One region of the Aeromonas genomosp. paramedia genome, then DNA from elsewhere that is predicted to be linked to it. Evidence: predicted binding sites of a transcription regulator. Region 1 holds the regulator's gene; each other region holds the start of a gene.
The links. The regulator sigma-54, encoded in region 1, starts transcription at its own class of promoters, with help from an activator protein. The targets are predictions, from matches to a motif close to TGGCACNGTTTTNGCTT.
Positions count from the first base shown of each region.

Region 2: a site for sigma-54 is predicted at 2,077-2,093, ahead of fliE (flagellar hook-basal body complex protein FliE). Genes of this name have one in related genera too.
Region 3: a site for sigma-54 is predicted at 2,671-2,687, ahead of flhA (flagellar biosynthesis protein FlhA). Genes of this name have one in related genera too.
Region 4: a site for sigma-54 is predicted at 1,717-1,733, ahead of HB860_RS12030 (cytochrome ubiquinol oxidase subunit I). Genes of this name have one in related genera too.

Region 1 is NZ_JAAROG010000001.1:13,639-17,849, reverse strand. Features, by position in the region: gene npr (PTS phosphocarrier protein NPr) at 1-62, opposite strand, end outside; gene rapZ (RNase adapter RapZ) at 83-949, opposite strand; gene ptsN (PTS IIA-like nitrogen regulatory protein PtsN) at 990-1,436, opposite strand; gene hpf (ribosome hibernation promoting factor) at 1,439-1,726, opposite strand; gene HB860_RS00095 (RNA polymerase factor sigma-54) at 1,747-3,186, opposite strand; gene lptB (LPS export ABC transporter ATP-binding protein) at 3,252-3,977, opposite strand; gene lptA (lipopolysaccharide transport periplasmic protein LptA) at 3,990-4,211, opposite strand, start outside.
Region 2 is NZ_JAAROG010000003.1:336,322-340,532, forward strand. Features, by position in the region: gene rimO (30S ribosomal protein S12 methylthiotransferase RimO) at 1-438, opposite strand, end outside; gene befA (beta cell expansion factor BefA) at 732-1,508, shown strand; gene HB860_RS04075 (hypothetical protein) at 1,658-2,008, shown strand; gene fliE (flagellar hook-basal body complex protein FliE) at 2,133-2,450, shown strand; gene fliF (flagellar basal-body MS-ring/collar protein FliF) at 2,506-4,211, shown strand, end outside; gene fliG (flagellar motor switch protein FliG) at 4,205-4,211, shown strand, end outside.
Region 3 is NZ_JAAROG010000003.1:351,171-355,381, reverse strand. Features, by position in the region: gene flhF (flagellar biosynthesis protein FlhF) at 1-515, opposite strand, end outside; gene flhA (flagellar biosynthesis protein FlhA) at 532-2,634, opposite strand; gene flhB (flagellar biosynthesis protein FlhB) at 3,171-4,211, opposite strand, start outside.
Region 4 is NZ_JAAROG010000017.1:333,352-337,562, reverse strand. Features, by position in the region: gene HB860_RS12040 (GNAT family N-acetyltransferase) at 1-177, shown strand, start outside; gene HB860_RS12035 (PLP-dependent aminotransferase family protein) at 216-1,658, opposite strand; gene HB860_RS12030 (cytochrome ubiquinol oxidase subunit I) at 1,779-3,350, shown strand; gene cydB (cytochrome d ubiquinol oxidase subunit II) at 3,350-4,211, shown strand, end outside.

The DNA.
Region 1 (4,211 bases):
ATGGCCGGTCTGGCATGGATTCCCAGCTTGTTTTTGACTTCTACCGAGGCGGAAACTGTCATCTGAACATCCTGTGGGTCTGTCAGGCTTGGGTGGAGCGCTTGTCCAGCGTGCGGTGACGGATCTGCACGTTCTTGCCAAGCAGTCGGAAGGTGCTGGCCAGCCGCTCGGCGATGAACACCGAACGATGCTGTCCGCCGGTACAACCTATGCCGACGGTCACATAGCTGCGATTGTTGCGCTCCAGGTGGGGCAACCAGGTCACCAGCATGTTCTCTATCTGCTGGATGAACAGCATCACGTCCGCCTGGGCCGAGAGGTAGTTGGCCACGGGCTCATCCTGACCGGTAAACGGCTTGAGCTCCGGGATCCAGTGGGGGTTGGGCAGGAAACGGGCATCGAACACGAAGTCCGCATCCTTGGGGATGCCGTATTTGAAGCCGAACGACTCGAACACCAGCACCAGCTCGTTCTCTTTCTTGCCGAGCACCCGGGTCTTGATGAGCTCGCTGAGGTCATGAATGCTGAGGTTGGTGGTATCGATGCGCAGATCGGCGGTCGAGGAGAGGGGCGCCAGCAGGTGGGTCTCTTCCCGGATCGCCTCATCCAGCGACAGCTGCTTGCGGGACAGGGGGTGCAGCCGGCGGCTCTCGCCATAGCGCTTGAGCAGGGTCCCGTTGTCTGCATCGAAGAAGAAGCTGGAAAACTCCACCCGCCCTTCGTTGCGCACCTGGGTCAGCAGGTTGTCCAGCTTGTCTGGCTGGGTCGGCAGGTTGCGCACGTCTATGCTGACCGCCAGCTTGTCATACTGGCTCTCCACCGAGACGATCAGCTGGGGCAGCAGGTTGACCGGCAGGTTATCCACGCAGTAGTAACCCAGATCCTCCAGCACCCTCAGGGCTACCGTCTTGCCGGAGCCCGAACGACCGCTTACCACTATTAACTGCATCTTGTCCCCTCACGCCAACGTGGCGGTGTCAGACCCGGCATCAGGCCGAGGTCATGATCTGATAGAGTTCTTCGTCGCTGGTCGCCTGGCGCAACTGGCGGCAGACGGCCTTGTCACCCAGCTTGGATGCCATCAGGGAAAGGGTCTTGAGATGCTGCTTGCACTCGCTTTCCGGCACCAGCAATGCAAAGAGCAGGTCAACCGGTTGATTGTCGATAGAATCGAAAGGGATGGGTTCGGAGAAGGTCATCAGCACGGCGGTCGGCGCAAAGGCGTCGTCGATCCGGCCATGGGGAATGGCGATACCGGCACCGATCCCGGTACTGCCCATCTTTTCCCGCGCCAGCAGGCTTTCGAACAGCACCTGGCGGGAGGCGCCGAGGCGCTCTGCGGCCAGCTCACTGATGATCTCGAGGGCGCGTTTCTTGCTGGTACAAGGGACCGCACTCTTGGTGCAGTCCCGACTCAGTATGTGTTCAAGTTGCATAGTTATTTTTGATTTAACTTATCTTTGTGCTTGATGATCTGCCGATCCAGTTTATCCAGCAGGGTATCAATCGCCGCATACATGTCGGCATGCTGCGAATTGGCGAACACCTCTCCCCCGCTGACGTGCAGCTTGGCTTCGGCGATCTGGTTCAGTTTTTCGACGCTCAACACCACATGTACGTTGTTGATATGGTCAAAGTGACGCTCGAGTTTGGCAAATTTGTTATTCACATAATCACGCAGAGCTTCGGTAATCTCGACATGGTGTCCGGTCAGGTTAATTTGCATAACGTCTTCCTTTTGTTTGCCTAAACCAGGCGTTTGCGCTGATTGGATGGCGGGATCAACAAGGATTCACGGTACTTTGCGATCGTGCGTCTCGCCACCATAATACCCTGTTCGGCCAGCAAATCCGCGATCTTGCTATCACTAAGCGGTTTGGCCGGGTTTTCGGCCGTCACCAGCTTCTTGATCAGGGCGCGAATTGCGGTCGATGAGCACTCTCCTCCTCCCTCCGTGTTGACATGACTGGAGAAAAAAAACTTCAGTTCAAAGATGCCACGGGGCGTATGCATGTACTTCTGGGTCGTCACCCGTGAAATCGTCGACTCGTGCATCTCCACCGCCTCGGCGATGTCGTTGAGTACCATGGGCTTCATGGCCTCTTCACCGTATTCGAAGAAGCCCTGCTGCTGCTCGACGATGCAGCTGGCCACCTTGAGCAGGGTGTCGTTGCGACTCTCCAGACTCTTGATGAACCACTTGGCCTCCTGCAAATGGGAGCGAATGAACTGGGTATCCGTGCTGCTGCGGGCATTGCGTGCCATGGCCGCATAGGCCTCGTTGACACGGATGCGCGGCGCCGAATCCGGGTTGAGCTCAACCACCCACTTCGTCCCTTTCTTGACCACGGAGACGTCCGGGATCACGTATTGCGACTCGCTCTGGATGATGCCATTGCCGGGTCTGGGCTCCAGTTGCTGGATGAGATCCAGCACCTCCTTGAGATCGCTCTCCTTGAGCCGGGTCTTGCGCGCTAGGGTGCGGTAGTCGCGGTTGCCGAGCAGGTCCATGTGCTCGCGGATCACCTCCCTTGCCTCATTGAGCCAGGGCAGATCCGGCGAGTACTGACCAAGCTGGATCAGCAGACACTCCTGCACCGAGCGCGCGGCTATGCCGACCGGATCGAAATGCTGCACCCGCTTGAGCACGGCTTCCACTTCATCCAGTTCAACTTCTACCTCTTCACTGCTGACTGCAGCCTGAATATCTTCGAGAGAGGCGGTCAGGTAGCCGGACTCGTCGATGGCGTCGATGATGGCGAGGGCGATGGCGGCATCCAGATCGCTGAACGGCGTCAGTCGCATCTGCCACAGCAGATAGTCCTGCAGGTTCTCGGTGGTTTCCCCCTGATAGACGCTGTCTTCCCCGTCATGGATGGGGCCGGCGCTCTGGGCAGTCCCGGCGGAGTAGACCTCATCCCAGGTGGTGTCCACCGGCAGTTCATCCGGCATGCTGTCCTGCGCCATGGCGTCGCTGGAGTCGAGTTGACTGGCGTCCTGGGGCTCTATCGGGCTGGTTTCCTGCGCCTCATTCTCCTCCTGCTCCAGCAAGGGGTTATTATCGAGCGCTTGCTGAATTTCCTGCTGGAGTTCCAGGGTGGAGAGCTGGAGCAGACGAATCGCTTGTTGTAATTGTGGCGTCATGGTCAGGGACTGACCGAGACGCAACTGTAATGTCGGCTTCATCTACGTCGGGATATCCTTATGTTCAGCGAGGCAGTCACCTAACAAAAATGAGGGGTGCCCCCTTACTATAGACTGAATTGATCGCCCAAATAGACGCGCTTGACCTGCTCATCGGCGAGGATGTCGGCCGGAGCGCCCTCGGCAATCATCTTGCCGTGGCTGACGATGTAGGCCTTCTCGCACACATCCAGCGTCTCTCTGACGTTGTGGTCCGTGATCAGTACGCCCAGCCCTCTTTCCTTCAGATGCTGGATGATCTTCTTGATGTCTATGACCGAAATGGGATCAACACCTGCAAAGGGTTCATCCAACAGGATGAATCGCGGCTCTGCCGCCAGCGCCCGGGCAATCTCGACCCGGCGTCGCTCCCCGCCAGACAGGCTCTGACCCAGGCTGTCGCGAATATGGGTGATGTTGAACTCTTCCAGCAACTGCTCGACCTTATCCTCACGCTCCTCGCGGCTCAACCCCTTGCGGGTCTGCATGACCCCCATCAGGTTGTCGAACACCGACAGGCGCCGGAAGATGGAGGCCTCCTGGGGCAGGTAGCCGATGCCATTGCGGGCGCGGATATGCATGGGCTGCAGGCTGATGTCCTGCTCGTCGATGGTGATGAGACCCGCATCCCGCTGCACCAGGCCCACGATCATGTAGAAGGAGGTGGTCTTGCCGGCACCATTCGGGCCGAGCAGCCCCACTATCTGGCCGGTGCCCACTTCCAGGCTCACGTCGCTGACCACCATGCGGCGCTTGTAGCTCTTCTGCAAACCCGTTGCTTTTAACACTGCCATGGCTTCTGTTTCCTACTTCTTCTGATCGGCGGGTTTGTCGAAGTTTTCTACCTGATCCGGCAGGAACACCGTTTTGACGCGCTGGGTGGGCCCCTTGCTCTCGGCGATCATCTTCTGTTTGACGATGTCGTAGCGGATGAGGTCGCCGGTGACCTGGCTGTCTTCCTGCTTGAGCTGACCGTTGCCCGTGATGGTGACCAGGCGGTTCTTCAGCTCGTAGCGAATGCTGTTGCC
Region 2 (4,211 bases), on a different contig from region 1:
GATCTTGAGATAGGCGTAGTGACGGGGAGTCAGCTTGACGCCGTGGGCCGGCACCAGGCTGGTGAAGGGGTTGTGGGTCGGCTTCTCCACGTATTTGTGAACGTGGCCCAGCACCTCTTCATAGGCGTGGGGGCCGGTGATCTCGAGCACCTTGGGGTGGATCTCGCGGATCTGGTTCTCTTTGGCGCCGAGGCAGCCGGTGACTATCACCTTGCCGTTTTCGGCCAGGGCCTCGCCGATGGCTTCCAGCGACTCCTGTACCGCGCTGTCGATGAAGCCGCAGGTGTTGACCACCACCAGCTCCGCATCGTCATAGCTGGGCACCACATCGTACCCTTCGGTACGCAGCTGGGTCAGGATGCGCTCGGAATCGACCAGATTTTTGGGGCAACCCAAGGAGACGAATCCTACTTTGGGGGCCTGTTTTGTGTTGGACATCGCTCAATCACTCTTAGGTGGCTCTTATTCAAGGGCGCGGATTTTACCGGAATGGCTAACCAAAAACTATACAACCGAGGTTGTCAGGCCGAACAATATTTACGGTCAGCTTTTGTCCCTTGTCGTCAGGGAGGCTGTGCCCGCTCATGAGGGCACAGCCGCCGTCCCCTCGCCGCCGGGGAAGCCTGGCCCTGGTTGACCCGCTGGAGGGGACAGGCACTCAGGACTTCTTTGAGTAGTCTTAAATCTGATAGGGTGACATGTCCGCTGATGGGATATTAAAGGAGCACACAATGAAGAGCCGATCCTGGTTGATTGCCGCCGTCCTGGCACTTGCATCTGGCCCCAGCCATGCCGACTGGGCGAAATTGAAGGAAGCGGCCTCCGAGCTTGGCACCGCGGTGAGCGACACCAGCAAGGAAGCCTGGCAGGGGATCACCGACTTCTCCAAGGCGACCTGGGAGTCTGTCTCCACCTGGGGAGCCGATGCCTACAACAAGGCGGGCGCCTGGACGGAAGAGAGCGCCGCCACCGGCAAGGAGTGGTTGACGGCCGCCGACAAGAAGCTCGACACCATGCTGGAGCCCAAGACCCCCGCCGAGGCCAGAACCGCCCTGGATACCATGGCCGATACCGCCCTGGTACGGCTGTTCAACGAGCAACCCTCCGCCAAGTTGCTGTTTGACAAGGCCTATGGCTATGCGGTGTTCGACTCGCGCAAGTTTTCCCTGATGGTGCACACCAACCAGGGATCCGGGGTTGCCATCAATCGCAAGACGGGCAAGCACACCTATATGAAGATGTTTGGCGCCGGGCTGGCCGCCGGCATGGGGGGCAAGTTCTACCAGCAGGTGGTGCTGTTTGAAGACAAGGCCAGGTTCGATGCCTTCGTCAACAAGGGCTGGGAGGCCACCTCCGAAGTGGGGGCCGTGGCCGGCAAGGAGAGTGCCGAGCTGACCGCCAAGTACAATGGCGGCATGGCCATCTACCAGATCGGGGAGAAGGGGCTGCTGCTCGATGCCAATATCTCGGGTTCCAAATACTGGCTTGATGACGATCTGAACAAGTGACTAAGGTCCCTGGCAGCGATCCGGTATTTTTCTTTTATCATGTTGAAATACTGCCTGTTTAAATGACGTGACTTGCAGTAAAAAGGGGGCCTTCGGCCCTCTTTTTCATGGGCGCAAGCAAGACACAGTCGTTGAACAAGGAGAGTGGCATGACCCAAGCATCTGAATCTGCCGTGGACCGGCGCCGGGAGTGGGAGCGGCAGAGCATCTATCTGCGGCTGCAGGAGGGCAGTCCCATGGTCCTCTGGGTCAATGGCGATGAGGTCGCACCCCTGACGGAAGGGGCGGCTGAGGGGATCGTCTTCGGCTGGGGACGGGCGGACGAGGCGACCATGGCTCTGGCGCTGGCCATCGTCGCCAGGCTGGTGGCGGTGGGCCTGGTGGACCCTGAGCAGGCCACCGAGAAGGCGCGCTTCCTGCACGACGAGGTGCTGGTCAAGCTGCCAGCGGACGAGCACCGAGATCTGCATCTCGGTTATCTGAAGCTGGTGCTGGGGTGACATGAGCCAGGGCCTGGGGCCCGCTTGTGGCTGCCCCTTGGCGCCGGCGGCCAGTCCCTCTTCTCTTTTGGCACTCTAATTGCTTAAGGCTTGCCAGTGTCAATGATTTGTCTGGGAAGGGAAGATGGAAATTAGCGCAAGCAGCCTGATGCAAGAGATGCAGGCACTCAAGGTCGAAGCCGGTGCCACGCCGCTGACCCAGCCCGGTCGTCCGGTCAACTCGGATTTCGGTCAGATGCTGCAGCAGGCCCTGGACAACGTCAATGAGTTGCAGGGCAGCGCCAACGATCTGCGCACCCGGTTCGATATGGGCGACAAGTCGGTGGACCTGTCCGAGGTGATGATCGCCGGGCAGAAATCCTCCATCGCCTTCGAGGCGACGGTGCAGGTGCGCAACAAGATGGTCGATGCCTACAAGACCATCATGAACATGCCGGTATAACTCGGCCCCATGGCGACCGAGCATCACGAAGATGTCAGCAATAAGGACCTGAAGAGTGGCTAACGATCCAAACGGCGATCTGCTGATGAACAACGAGGGGGCTGCCGCCCTCGATGAGCACGAGCAGAAGAGCTCGGCCCTGGGCTTCTTGTCCAACACCGATGTGTTGCGGCAGATCACCCTGATCCTGGGGTTGACCATCTGTCTGGCCATCGCCGTCTTCATCCTGCTGTGGGGCAAGGAGCCGGAGATGCGTCCCCTCGGCACCTTCAACACCCAGGAGCTGGTCTCCACCCTGGATTATCTGGATCAGCAGAAGATCCCCTATCAGGTCGAAGGCAAGAGCGTGCTGGTCAGTGCCGAGAATTATGCGGACATCCGGCTGCGCCTGACCCGCGCCGGCCTCGCCAGCAGCAGCGAGGCCAGCAACGACGGCGAAGCCATACTGCTCAAGGACTCCAGCTTCGGGGTCAGCCAGCGCATGGAGAGCGAGCGTCTGAAACTGAGCCGCGAGCGCCAGCTGGCGAGCGCCATCGAGCAGTTCCAGAACGTCGCCAAGGCCCAGGTGCTGCTGGCCATCCCGAAAGACAACGTGTTCGCCCGCAACGAGCGCAAGCCGAGCGCCACCGTCGTGCTGAGCCTGAAAGGGGCTGCCCTGGGCCAGGGGGAGGTGGACTCCATCGTCGACATGGTCGCCTCCGCCGTGCACGGCCTGGAGCCGACCCGCGTCACCGTGACCGATCAGAACGGCCGTCTGCTCAACTCCGGCTCGCAAGACCCGCTCTCTGCCCAGACTCGCAAGGAGTTTGCGATGCAGCAGAAGCAGGAGCTCGAATACAAACAAAAAATTGACGCCATCCTGATCCCGGTGCTGGGAGCCGACAACTATACCGCCGAGGTGGATCTCTCCCTCGACTTCTCCCAGCAGGAGCAGACCCGCAAGACCTACAATCCTGACCTGCCTGCGGTGCGCTCCGAGATGACGGTGGAAGAGAACAGCGCCAATGGCAGCAATGGCGGCGTGCCTGGTGCGCTCACCAATCAGCCCCCCGCCGCCTCCAGCATTCCCGAACAGGCCGCCGGCGCTGAAGGGGGAACCGGCTCTTCCGGCCGCTCCCGCAAGGAGGCGACCCGCAACTTCGAACTGGACACTACCGTCAGCCACATCCGGCGCCAGCAGGGCGGCATCCGCCGCATGACGGTGTCGGTGGCGGTGGATTACAAGGCCACTCCCGGTGCTGAGGGGGCCGTCACTCGCGAGCCCCGCAGCCAGGCCGAGCTCGATACCCTGCGCCGTCTGCTGAGCGGCGGCCTCGGCTTTGACGTGACCCGGGGAGACACCCTGGAGGTGGTTGCCATTCCGTTCAACCGCCCCGAGCTGGAAGCCGTGGCCGACATGCCTATCTACGAGCAGCCCTGGTTCTGGCGCGCGGTGCGCATCGCCGCCTCGGTGCTGGTCATCATAGTGCTCATCGTCACCGTGGTGCGGCCCATGCTCAAGCGCCTGCTCTACCCGGATGCCAAGCCGGAAGGGGAGCTGGACTTTGACAACCACACCGTACTGGGTGGCGACGACGAGCTGAGCCTGCTGGCGGCCCAGGCCGAGGCCGAGCCGGTGTTCGGCTTGCGGGATGGCCAGCTCAAGCTGCCTGATCTGCACCGTGACGAGGACCTGCTCAAGGCCGTGCGTGCCTTGGTAGCGAATGAACCAGACCTGGCCGCTCAGGTCATCAAAGAATGGGTAACGAACCGAGATGCCTG
Region 3 (4,211 bases), on a different contig from region 1:
TTGGGCTTGGCGGGCTCGGGGGCCGCCCCCCACTGGCCCTGTTCGGCCAGGGTTCTGGGTGCGCTGGCGGCAGACGCCAGTCCGGCGGACTGGGTGCCGGCGCCGCCATTGCCCTGCCAGGAGGCCGGCGCAGCATTGCCGTTGCCCGCCCCATTCGCTGGCCATGACCCCTGAGCGGCGTTGCCGCCCGCCGGATTGGACGGGTTGAGCTTCTGCTGGCGCGCCAGCAGGGCCGCCAGGGTATCGGCATAATATTCGTTCTGCTCCTTGGGGGGAGCCGAGCGCGTCATCTGCTTGCCCGCAGACGAGATATTGACGCTCTCATCGTTCAACTGACGGCGAACCGGCGCATCTTTAGGTCCAGGCACCTGGGACTGATAATCGACGGCCGCGACTATCTCCACCCCACCGGTGACCTTTTTGTTGGACATGATGACGGCATCCGGCCCGAGAGTCTCCTTGACCTCGGCCAGCGCCGTGCGCATGTCTTTGGCAAAAAACCGCTTAATCTTCACCCGTCATCTCCGCTAACTAGCCCTGTCCCACCGCACTGACGATGCGGATCTGCTTGTCATCAGGCACTTCCTGATAAGACAGGACGCGTAATCCAGGAATGGCATTCTTGACAAATTTCGCCAGGGTATTGCGCAATATCCCCGATGTCAGAAGCACGGCCGGCTGGCCTTCCAGTTCTTGTCGTTGAGTGGCTTCCACCAGGGAGCGCTGCATCCGCTCCGCCAGTCCCGGTTCTATACCGGCGCCATCTCCCCCACCTGCTTGCAGGGATTGATGCAATATGCGTTCCAGTTCTGGTGAAAGGGTGATCACCGGCAGCTCGGGCTCGGGGCCGGCAATCTCCTGCACGATCAGCCTGCGCAGGGCGATACGGCAGGCGGCGGTCAGCACTTCCGGGTCAGGGCTGCGTGGCGCATATTCCACGAGGGTCTGCAGGATAGTGCGCATATCGCGAATTGGCACGCCTTCATTGAGGAGATTTTGCAATACCTTGACCAGGTTGCCCATGCTGATCACTTCGGGAACCAGCCCTTCCACCAGCTTGCTCTGATGCTTCCCTATCATGTCCAGCAGTTGCTGCACCTCGTCGTGACCCAGCAGCAGGGCGGCATGGTTGGAGAGGATCTGGCTGAGGTGAGTTGCCACCACGGTGGCCGCATCCACCACTGTGTAGCCAAGGGTCTGGGCCTGGGAGACCTGATCCTTGGCGACCCAGACAGCTTCCAGTCCGAACGCGGGATCCTGGGTCGCTATGCCCTGGATCTGGCCGAACACCTGACCCGGGTTGATGGCCATCTCCTTGTCGTGATAGACGGTGGCCTCGCCGGTGCTCACCCCCATCAGGGTGATGCGGTACTGGTTGGGGGCGAGATCCAGGTTGTCGCGGATGTGCACCGCAGGCACCAGGAAGCCGAACTCCTGGGAGAGCTTCTTGCGCACCCCCTTGATCCGGTTGAGCAGCTCGCCCCCCTGGTTCTTGTCCACCAGCGGGATGAGCTGATAGCCCACCTCCAGGCCTATGATGTCCACCGGCATGACGTCATCCCAGCTCAGGTCCTTCTGCTCCACCGGGGCATCACCCTGGGCCGGCAAGAGTTCACCGCTCGCCGCCCTGGCCTTGTTCAGTTTCTCCCGGCGCAGCAGCCACCAGGCCCCTGCTGCCGCCACGGCCCCCAGACTCAGGAAGGCCAGGTGCGGCATGCCGGGCACACTGCCCATCATCAGCAGTATGCCGGCGGAGATCACCAGCGCCTTGGGGTTCTCGAACAGCTGGCCGAGCACGGCCGTGCCCATGTCCTGATCGGTATTCTGGCGGGTGACTATGATGGCGGCGGCGATGGAGAGCAGCAGGGACGGGATCTGCGCCACCAGGCCGTCACCTATGGCGAGCAGGGTGTAGATCTCGGCCGCTTCGCCGAAGCTGAGCTGGTGCTGCATCATGCCGATGATGAAGCCACCGATGATGTTGATGAAGAGGATCATGATGCCGGCGACGGCATCCCCCTTCACGAATTTGGAGGCACCGTCCATGGAGCCGTAGAAGTCAGCTTCCTGGGTCACGTCCTGACGGCGCTTCTTGGCCTCTTCCTGGTTGATGAGACCGGCGTTCAGGTCCGCATCTATGGCCATCTGCTTGCCGGGCATGGCATCCAGGGTGAAGCGGGCGCTCACCTCGGAGATCCGGCCCGCACCCTTGGTGACCACCACGAAGTTGATGATCACCAGGATCATGAAGACGATGATGCCCACCGCATAGTTGCCGCCGATCACCACGTTGCCGAAGGCCTCGATCACATGGCCCGCCGCCGCGCTGCCGTTGTGCCCTTCCAGCAGCACCACCCGGGTGGAGGCGACGTTGAGGGCGAGTCGCAGCAGGGTCGCTATCAGCAGGACTGTGGGGAAGGCGGCAAACTCCAGCGGCCGACGGGTATAGACGGCCACCAGCAGCACCACTATGGAGAGGGCGATGTTGAAGGAGAAGAGGATATCCAGCATCAGGGGCGGTATGGGGAGCACCACCATGCCGAGGGAGGCGAGCACCAGCAACGGGGTCCCTATCCCCTTGCTGAGCAACCATCTGTACTCTTTGAAGCGGCTCACTCCAGCCTTGAATCCCATCGTTCTTCTCGATTTACCACTGCCGATGGCGAATTAAAGCAAATATCAAGCCAATTACCCAACCAATTGATCTATATTGATTTTATTTTGATGCTGTCAGAAGTCCGTCGGAGGACTTGTTCGGGTAGCTTGATGGGCAGCGAGGTGTTGCCCGCAAATCCCGCTGGAACGGGCAGCGCCATGGTGATCAGTGTGGGGAATGGCGAGCCGATCCATGGCAAACGGGGCGGGAGCGAGGCTAGATGCAATATTCAGGTGGCACAGTGGACTGCTCCCTGGCAACGGGAGCTGTCAACGCCTCAGAGCACTGACGACTTGCGATAGTCCGGTGGCATAGTGGACTGATCTAGGGCGCTCAGGGCAGCCAGCCTCCGCTGAACACCAGACTACCTGCGATATTCCGGTGCCATAGTGGACAGATCCCTGGGGATGGAGACAACCAGCGCCTCCCAAAATAGAGATTACCTGCGATATTCCGGTGCCATAGTGGACAGATCCCTGAGGATGGAGACAACCAGCGCCTCCCAGAATACGGATTATTTGCGATATTCCGGCGGAATGGGGAGATCCCTGGCGACCGGGGTCGGGCGGCGGCCACGACCACGGCGGAACTTCTTGAGCTGATAGACGTAGGCCAGCACCTGGGCCACGGCGGCAAACAGCCCCTCGGGGATCTCCTGGCCAATCTCGGTGGCGTGGTAGATGGCCCGGGTCAGGGGCGGCGAGGACATCACGGGGATGTCGTATTCCCGCGCTATCTCCCGGATCTTCATCGCCACCTCGTCCACCCCCTTGGCCAGCACCTTGGGCGCGGCCCCCGGCTTGCCCGCGTCGTACTTCAGGGCCACCGAGTAGTGGGTCGGGTTGGTGATGATGACGTCCGCCTTGGGCACATCCCCCATCATGCGGCGCATCGCCATCTGCATCTGCAACTGGCGTATCCGCCCCTTGACCTCGGGCTTGCCATCGCTGTCCTTGAACTCGTCCTTGATCTCCTGCTTGGTCATCTTGAGCTGGCGATTGTGGTTCCAGGTCTGGAAGGGCACGTCTATGGCGACGATGGGGATCAGGGCGCAGCAGAGGATGATCAGCATCCACAGCAGCAGATCCAGGGCGTCTATGATGCCGCCGGGGAAACCCTCCAGGGAGAGGTTGAGCAGGTGATTGAACTGGCTCGACAGCATCCACCAGGCGAACAGGCTGATGAACACCACCTTGGCGATGGACTTGACGAGCTCCACCAGGGATTGCACCCCGAACATCCTCTTCAAACCACTCAAGGGGCTCAATTTGCTCCATTTGGGCAACATGGCCTCGGAGGAGAAGTTCATCCCCCCCAGCAATGTGTTGCCCACGAAGGCGGCTATGGTCACCAGCAGGAACAGCAGGCCGAGAGGTTGCAGCAGCTCCCACAGCAGGGTGGGCAGCATGACCCCCATGGCGTTGGGATCGAAGGCCTGATCCCGGTCCAGGGTAAAGCCCATGGTGAGTACCTTGACCATGGCCCCCGCCAGGCTCTCCTTGATCATCAGCAAGCCGAACACGGTCGCCAGCAGGACGCTGGCAGTCCCCAGCTC
Region 4 (4,211 bases), on a different contig from region 1:
GATGAACACCACAGATCCCGTGGCATAGGCAAGGCGCTGATCGCCCATTGTGATGGTTGGGCCAAGGCCCATGATGCCAGCCAGATCAAGCTGGAAGTCATGTCATTCAATGCGCGGGCCAGATCGCTCTACGAGTCTCTTGGCTTCAAGCGCCAGTCCGAGACTTACGCCAGATAAGGCTCCCCTACTGCGGCGAGCCAGTCCACAAGGCTTCGTCATGATGAGGCCTTGTCGTTGGCCTGCCGATGGGGGGCGAGCTGCTGGTGAACCAGGGCCGCCAGCCGGGTGAGGGCGGCCTCCAGCGCCGGGCTCCAGGGATGGGCGCTGTTGAGGCGCAGGCAGTGGTTGTGCTGGCCCTGGCTCGAGAACAGGGCGCCGGGGGCCAACGAGAAGCCGCTGGCCAGCGCCTGGGCATAGAGGGCCCGGCTGTCGAGGCGCGCGTCGAATGTCAGCCAGAGGAAGTAGCCGCCGTCCGGGGTCGAGATATGCACCTCGTCCTGGAAGAGGCGCAGCAGAGCCGCCCGCATCTGCTGCTGGCGCTGGGCCAGGGTGTGGCGTAGGCGGCGAAAATGGGCATCCACCCCGCCCTGGCGCAGCATGTCGGCGAGCGCCAGCTGGCTCGGCACATTGGTGGACAGCGTCGACATCAGTTGCAGCCGCTGGATGCGCTCGGCATGGGATCCGGCCACCACCCAGCCGACCCGAAAGCCCGGCGCCAGGCACTTGGTCCAGGAGCCGCACAGCAGGCTGTCGCCCCGGGCGTCCCAGCGCTTGATGGGGCTGGGGCGCTCGCGGCCAAAGTAGAGCTCGGCGTAGACGTCGTCCTCCACCAGAGGCACCTCATGGGCGTTGAGCAGCGCCATCAGTGCCTGCTTGTGGCCATCCGGCATGGTGTGACCGAGGGGATGCTGCACGTTGCCCATCAGCCAGCACGCCTTGATGGGGCGCTGGGCGAGGGCCTCGGTGAGCAGGGCGAGATCGATGCCCACCCCGGAGATCACGGGGATCTCCACCACGTTGAGCTTGAGCCGCTCTATGGCCTGCAGGGCGCCGTAGAAGGTGGGGGACTCCACCACCACCCAGTCCCCAGGCTCGGTCAGCACCTGCAGGCTTAAGGAGAGCGCCTCCATGGCGCCTGTGGTGATGATGATCTCCTGGGGGTCCACCGCCAGGCCGTCGCTGGCGTAACGCTGGGCGATGGCGCGGCGCAGCGCCTCGTTGCCGGGAGGCAGATCTGCCACCGTGCTGAAGGGATCGAGGCGGCGCATGCAGCTCGCCAGCGCCCGGCCGAGCTGGGGGTGGGGGAAGAGGGCGGGATCCGCCACCGCGAGCCCCAGCGGCACCAGCTCCCGGGATTTGCTCGCCTGCAACACCTCGAACACCAGATCGTTGATGTCCACCGAGCCGCTGTAGCGGGCCTGCTGGGCCGTGCCGGCGGGCAGCGGTGAGGTGGCGGCCTTGACGTAGTAGCCGGACTGGGGCCGCGCCAGGATGAGGCCGCGGCTCTCGAGCAGCTGATAGGCCTGCAGCACCGTCATGGGGCTCAAGTGATGGGTCTTGCAGCTCTGGCGGATGGAGGGGATGCGCTCCCCCGGCTGCCAGAGACCGCTCTCTATCTGCTGCTGCAACAAGGCAGCCAGCTGACCGTAACGGGACATGGTGCGCCCTAACTGTTATAGGTAGATTTCACTATAACTGCATCTGTTATAGGTGTCATGGCACGTGTTGTACTTAACGGGCGAAAACCTGCCTGTTAAATGCAACATAGAGAGTCATGCATGATAAGCCTGGATGATGTGGTCAGCCTCTCCCGAATACAGTTCGGCGCGACGGCGATGTTCCACTTTCTGTTTGTGCCCCTCACCCTGGGGCTGTCCTGGATCCTGGTGATCGCCGAGTCCGCCTACGTGATGACCGGCAAGGTGATCTACAAGGACATCACCCGCTTCTGGGGCAAGCTGTTCGGTATCAACTTCGTCATGGGGGTCACCACCGGCATCACCCTGGAGTTCCAGTTTGGCACCAACTGGGCCTACTACTCCCACTATGTCGGCGACATCTTCGGCACCCCGCTGGCGGTGGAGGGGCTGATGGCCTTCTTCCTGGAGTCCACCCTGGTGGGCCTCTTCTTCTTCGGCTGGGACAAGCTCTCCCGGGGTCAGCACCTGCTGGTGACCATGCTGGTGGCGCTTGGCTCCAACCTCTCCGCGCTCTGGATCCTCATTGCCAACGGCTGGATGCAGAACCCGGTGGGGGCCGAGTTCAACCCCATGACGATGCGCATGGAGCTGGTGGACGTGGCGGCGGTGATCTTCAACCCGGTGGCCCAGGTCAAGTTCGTCCACACGGTGGCGGCGGGCTATGTGGCCGCCTCCCTGTTCGTGATGGGGGTGAGCAGCTGGTATCTGCTGCGTCGCATGGAGGTGCGCTTCGCCCTGCGCTCCTTCGCCATCGCCTCGGGCTTTGGTCTGGCGGCCATCCTCTCTGTCATCGTGCTGGGGGACGAGTCGGGCTATCGCACCGGCGAGGTGCAGAAGGTGAAGCTCGCCGCCATCGAGGCGGAGTGGCACACAGAGCCGGCGCCCGCCTCCTTCACCCTGTTCGGCCTGCCGGATCAGAGCGCCGAGACCACTCACGCCGCGGTCAAGATACCCTATCTGATGGGCATCATCGCCACCCGCTCCCTGGATGAGCAGGTGACGGGTTTGAAAGATCTGAAGGCGCAGCACGAGGTGCGCATTCGCAGCGGCATGCTTGCCCACGACGCCCTGGAGGCGCTGCGCTCAGACGGTAGCAATGCCGCTGCCCGCGCCACCTTCGAGCGCCACCGCGCGGATCTCGGCTACGGCCTGCTGCTGACCCCCTACGCCGCCGATATCGGCAAGGCGGACGAGGCGGCCATCGCCCGGGCGGTCGACGACTCCATCCCCCAGGTGGCGCCGCTCTTCTGGAGCTTCCGGCTGATGGTGGGGATAGGTGTGGTGCTGCTCGGGCTCTTTGCCGCCGCCTTCCTGCAACTGTGCCGGGGCAAGCTGGTGCAATCCCCGCGCCTGCTCAAGGCGCTGTTCTGGAGCATACCGCTGCCCTGGATTGCCATCGAGGCGGGCTGGTTTGTGGCGGAGTTCGGCCGCCAGCCCTGGACCATCAGCGACGTGCTGCCGGTGTCGGCCTCCGTCTCCTTGCTGCAACCTGGGCAACTCTGGTTCAGCCTCGTCTCCATCTTCCTCATCTACAGCAGCCTGCTGGTGGTGGAGCTGTTCTTGTTGCGTCACGTGATCCGCAAAGGGCCCGCCAGCCTGCAGACGGGTCGTTATCAAGGTGAAGTATTGAAAAACGGGAGTCCCGTCTGATGGATTACGAAACCCTGAAACTCATCTGGTGGGGGCTGGTGCTCTTCCTGCTCATCGGCTTCGTGGTGATGGATGGCTTCGATCTCGGGGTCGGCATGCTGCTCCCCGTGGTGGCCAAAACCGATGAGGAGCGGCGAGTGCTGCTCAACAGCGTGGGGCCGGTGTGGGAGGGCAACCAGGTGTGGCTCATCGCCGGTGCCGGTACCCTGTTCGCCGCCTGGCCCCTGGTCTATGCCGCCTCCTTCTCGGCGCTCTACGTGCCCTTCATGTTCCTGCTGTTCGGCCTCTTCCTGCGCCCGGTGGGGTTTGACTATCGCAGCAAGCTGCCGGATCCCCTGTGGCGCCGCTGGTGGGACCGGGCCCTGGTGATGGGGGCCTTGCTGCCGACCCTGGTGTTTGGCGCGACCCTGGGCTTCTTGCTGCAAGGCTTGCCGTTTCGCTTCGACTCGGCCCTTCGCATCCACTACGGCGCCTTCGATTTCAACTGGCCGCTGCTGTTGACCTGCATGGGCACGGGGCTGGCCCTGCTGATGCTCCATGGCTGTAGCTTCCTGCAGTGCAAGACCCAGGGGGTGATAGCAGCGCGCTGCGCCCGCCAGAGCCGCTGGCTCGGCCCATTGGCGAGTATGCTCTTTGCCCTCGGTGGTTTCTGGCTCAGCCAGATGCGCGGTTACCGGATAGCGGAGATAGGGGATCTCAACAGCGCCCTGACCCCCCTGATGAAGCAGGTGACGACGGCGCCGGATGGCTGGTTTGGCAACTTCGTGGCATACCCTGTGCTCTGGGCAGTGCCTGCCCTGGGCCTCGCGCTGCCGCTCTTGAGCACGCTGGCAAGTGCCCTTGGCCGGGGGCGGCTCGCCA